DNA from 2 places in the Eubacterium segne genome. Region 2 is predicted to be linked to the other one. Evidence: a T-box and tRNA genes for the amino acid it is inferred to sense, from the RefSeq annotation. Region 2 holds a T-box; the other holds one or more tRNA genes.
The links. A T-box is a leader RNA that pairs with one kind of tRNA and senses whether it is charged. The one in region 2 lies ahead of thrS (threonine--tRNA ligase), so its partner is inferred to be a tRNA-Thr.
Positions count from the first base shown of each region.

Region 1 (2,485 bases), on a different contig from region 2:
AGCCTTACCTGTAGCATCCTGTTCAACAGCTACTAAACAAGGAGTACCCTTGCCTGCCTGATATTCTGAACGAACTGTATGTCCCGGTGCCTTAGGAGCGATCATAGTTACATCTACATCCTTTGGAGGATTAATACATCCGTAATGAATGTTGAAACCATGAGCAAACATAAGCATATTTCCAGCTTCAAGGTTTGGCTCAATATCCTTCTTATACATATCAGCCTGAAGTTCATCATTAATAAGAATCATAATAATGTCAGCCTTCTTAGCTGCTTCTGCTGCTGTAAATACTTCAAATCCCTGCTTCTCAGCCTTAGCCCATGACTTACTTCCTTCATATAAACCAATAATGACATTGCATCCTGATTCCTTTAAGTTTAAAGCATGTGCGTGTCCCTGGCTACCATAGCCGATAATTGCAATTGTCTTACCATCTAATAATGAAAGATTGCAATCCTCCTGATAATAGATTTTTGCTTCTGACATAATTGTCGCCTCCATTTGTAAAATATTTATTATTTTATAAAGAATGTAATGTAAATATTAATTCTCTATATATAAACTACACTATTTAATTCCTCTTGCAAGACCTGTGATACCTGTTCTTACTAATTCTAAAATCTCATAATCTTCAAGAAGACTTAAAAATGCAGAAAGCTTTGACTGGCTTCCTGTAATCTCAATCATAACACTGTCCTTTGCCACATCAACAATATTAGCCCTGAAAATTTCAGTCACGGATATAATCTGCTGTCTCTGTGCAGGAGTAGTCTTTATCTTTACAAGAATAAGTTCCCTTGTAACTGAATTATTAAGTTCTAAAACATCAACTCTTCTGACATCCTCTAACTTTGTAATCTGCTTAACAATCTGTTCTAATATAGCATCATCACCTGTTACTACAATAGTCATTCTGGAATATTTAGGATTTTCAGTCTCTCCAACTGTTAAACTGTCAATGTTATATCCTCTTCTGCTAAACAAACCGGCAATTCTGTTAAGAACACCTGATGTGTTATCTACTAAAACCGATAATACCTTTTTATTCATATGTACATCCTCTTTTCTCAGATTTAATGCTCGTATAATCATAACACATATATTTTTACGTTTCAATATTTAGTGAAAATATTTTATTAATAAAATTTCATACATTCAACGAATTATGCAATTATGACATTACTAAAATATGTTATTGTAAAATTCATTAGAATATGTTATTATTTTTAAGTCGTATGACAGGCTGCCATGGCTCAGGAGGTAGAGCGTCGCCTTGGTAAGGCGGAGGCCACGGGTTCAAATCCCGTTGGCAGCTTTATTTTTTTGCCTTTTTTAAAGTTTCTCATCATATTTGAATCATTTGTGTTGCATTTCGTGTTGTATAGAATTAGAAACACCATATTGATATTCCTTTTTTATTTATTTTCCAATACACGTATTCCATGATAAAACATTTCATTTATCGGAGTAGGCACATTAAGCTCTTTACCCATTTTTACCACATTACCTGCAAACATATCTATTTCCGTTTTCTTCCCTGCTTCTAAATCCTGAAGGGTTGATGGTTTGTTCTTTTCAGGTATTGTAACTACAGTTTTGTTTTGTGCCTCTATTTCCTTTTCCCCTAAATCAATTCCTTTTTTCCCGGCAATTGCAGCCACCTCTCTCATGGCATTTATTCTAATCCAGTTTGCATTATCATCAGTTCTAAAAGCGCCAAAAGGTATACCTAAAAGGGCACAGGTCATATTTTCTCCAATATTGCACATATATTTAAACCAGATTCCCTTTAACATATCTTTCTCAATGGAGTAGGGAATATCAGCCTTATCAAAAACCTCTTTTACCGCCAAAACCCTGTCTGTATACTCGTGATTTTCTTTCTCACCAAAGTGAATTTTTCCCCAATATGGATCAAAATCAGCCTTGCCATCCTTCATAACTACTGACATTCTCATAAATGAATATAAAACATGCTCATTTCCAAATTCTTTTATCAGACGTTCCTCACTGTCAACCCCATTTAAAAGTGACAAAATAAGGGTATTTTTCCCTACCTGATTTCTAATATCCTCGATAGCTTGCTCTAAGGAATATCCCTTAACGCCAATTATTATTAAATCGGCCTCATCTCCCATTACATCAGGAGTAATTATTGGGAACTTATAATTTATTCCATTTACGGTGACACCTTTATTTTCTAATCTTTCTTTTCTTTCACCATTGGCAATAACCCTAAAGTTTTCACCATAAGTTTCATATAATCTCGGTGCAAAAAATACTCCCATGGCTCCTAATCCGATTAAAGATATTTTTTCTATATGTTTCATTACAATGCCTCCTGTCCTTCTCCTTAATTGCTTCTTTTGTAGTCATTGTTATGCCTTTCGTTTCTGATATGTCTATATTCTGTCCATAATTTGCGAAGGTACATATGCCTTAAGATGTATTCCATCTTCTTTATATTCCTCACTAAGTACCT
Region 1 covers NZ_JACOOZ010000006.1:236,834-239,318, reverse strand. Annotated here, with positions in the region: gene ilvC (ketol-acid reductoisomerase) at 1-504, opposite strand, end outside; gene ilvN (acetolactate synthase small subunit) at 571-1,053, opposite strand; tRNA gene H8S00_RS09970 (tRNA-Thr) at 1,246-1,318, shown strand; gene H8S00_RS09965 (ketopantoate reductase family protein) at 1,419-2,333, opposite strand; gene hflX (GTPase HflX) at 2,406-2,485, opposite strand, start outside.
Region 1: it has a tRNA-Thr gene. The T-box ahead of thrS (threonine--tRNA ligase) is inferred to sense a tRNA for this amino acid. The anticodon was not compared.

Region 2 (2,485 bases):
TTCATGGATAACCATGACGGAAGGTTATTCAATAAAACTGAAAGTCGCAGGAACAAAGAAGAAAGCAAAGTGGTACAGTTCAAATAAAAAAGTTGCAAAGGTAAGCAATAAGGGGGTAGTTTACGGTAAGAAAGCTGGAAAAGCAACAGTTACTGCCAAGGTTGGTGGTAAAAAGTTAAAATGTAGTGTTAAAGTTAAAAAGATACCTAAAAAGGTAGTTAAAGTGGTTGAATATAAAGACACAACATTTAGCGTTTCGGAAGTTCATATAAATCTTTATGGTGTAACATATAAAGATGAAAAATCTGTAATTTCATATACACAGAATGGAACCTTTACATTAGAACTATTAAATAGTAGTGGAAGTATTACATGGAGTTCAAATAATGAAAATATTGCAACTGTTAGTAATGGAGTAATAACAGCAAAGGCAGTAGGTAGTTGTACAGTTATGGCAAAGTGTGGTGGTAAAACGTTTAAATGTCCGGTTACGGTAACTAATTATAGCAATATAGATCAGGTTTATAATCAGAGGAATATTTACATAATGCTTAGCCTTGTTAATAAAGACAGAGTTAAGACAAAGGTAAAGCCGTTACTTTTAAAAAGTGAAGTTACAAAGGTGGCTGATATACGTGCAAAGGAAGCTGCCAAGATATTTGCTCACACAAGACCTAATGGGTCAGCTTATAAGACAGCATACGGAGATGTGGGATTTAAAATTGGAAGTGCCATTGGCGAAAATCTGTCATACAATCTTGATGCGGCAAGTAAAAGGGCGAAGATTGTGAATATGGCATACAAGAATCTTTATGCTTCTAAAGGGCACAGACAGAATATGTTAAGCAGGGATTTTACATATATTGGTATAAGCAGCTATACAAAAGAATATGTAAATCAGTGGAATACTACATGTGTAGAAACGTATTTTGCTCAGGAATTTTATACTAAATAGTTAGTATATTAAAAAAGAAAAATAATGAAAAAATGGCATTATTTTTTAGATTATTCAGGTTGACAACATCGGTTAAGGTGTTATAATGAAAATTGTTAAAACGATGACGAGGACAGTAGGTTATCCGGAGGGTAACAGAGAGAGGCACCATGGTTGGAAGTGTCTTACAGAAGGGTAATTGAAGACTACCTCTGAGTGGCTCTAATCAAGCACGGTGATTCCGTTATAATCGTAATGAGGGGCCAATTTATTTGGCAATCAGGGTGGAACCGCGTATATTACGTCCCTGTTTATGGAAACATAAACAGGGGCTTTTTTTATTACCTATTTATGTTTCAAAAAATAAATGGATAAGGAGACCAGGAAAATGAAAATTACTTTAAAAGACGGCTCAGTAAAAGAATATGCAGAGGCAATGACAGTTAATGATATTGCTTATGACATTGCAGGAGGATTAGGAAGAGCAGCCTGCGCAGGAGAAGTTGACGGAGAAGTTGTTGATTTAAGAACAACTATTGACAAGGATTGTACATTGAATATTCTTACATTTAAGGATGAAGCTGGAAAGGCAGCTTACAGACATACAACATCACATGTGTTAGCAGAAGCTGTAAAGAATTTATATCCTGATGCAAAACTTGCCATTGGACCATCAATTGATGATGGATTTTATTATGATTTTGACAGTGAACCATTTTCAAGGGAAGATTTAGACAAGATTGAAGCCGAAATGAAAAAAATCATTAAAAAAGGTGCTAAACTTGAGAGATTTACACTTCCCCGTGAAGATGCAATTAAATACATGGAAGATAGAAATGAACCATATAAGGTAGAACTTATTAAGGATTTACCAGAAGATTCGGTTATTTCATTCTATAGTCAGGGTGAATTTGTTGATTTATGTGCAGGACCACACCTTATGTCTACAAAGGGAATTAAGGCATTTAAGCTTACTTCATCATCTATGGCATATTGGAGAGGTGATGCAAATAAGGCAAGACTTCAGAGAATTTATGGAACAGCCTTTGACAGCAAGGATGAACTTAACAGCTATCTTGAAAAGTTAGAAGATGCTAAGAACCGTGATCACAATAAGTTAGGTCGTGAAATGGAATTATTTACAACTGTTGATGTAATTGGACAGGGACTTCCTCTTTTAATGCCTAAGGGAGAAAAAATGGTTCAGAAGCTCCAGAGATGGATTGAGGATTTAGAGGATAACGAGTGGGGATATGTTCGTACAAAGACACCACTTATGGCGAAATCAGATTTATATCGTATTTCAGGACATTGGGATCATTATAAAGAGGGCATGTTTGTTTTAGGAGATGAAGAGAATGATAAAGAAGTTTTTGCCCTTCGTCCTATGACATGTCCGTTCCAGTATTATGTATATAAGGCAAGTCAGAAGAGCTACAGAGACCTTCCTTGCAGATACGGTGAAACATCTACATTGTTTAGAAATGAAGATTCAGGTGAAATGCACGGACTTACAAGAGTTCGTCAGTTTACTATTTCAGAAGGACATTT
Region 2 covers NZ_JACOOZ010000003.1:246,099-248,583, reverse strand. Annotated here, with positions in the region: gene H8S00_RS05850 (Ig-like domain-containing protein) at 1-955, shown strand, start outside; T-box leader at 1,050-1,246, shown strand; gene thrS (threonine--tRNA ligase) at 1,323-2,485, shown strand, end outside.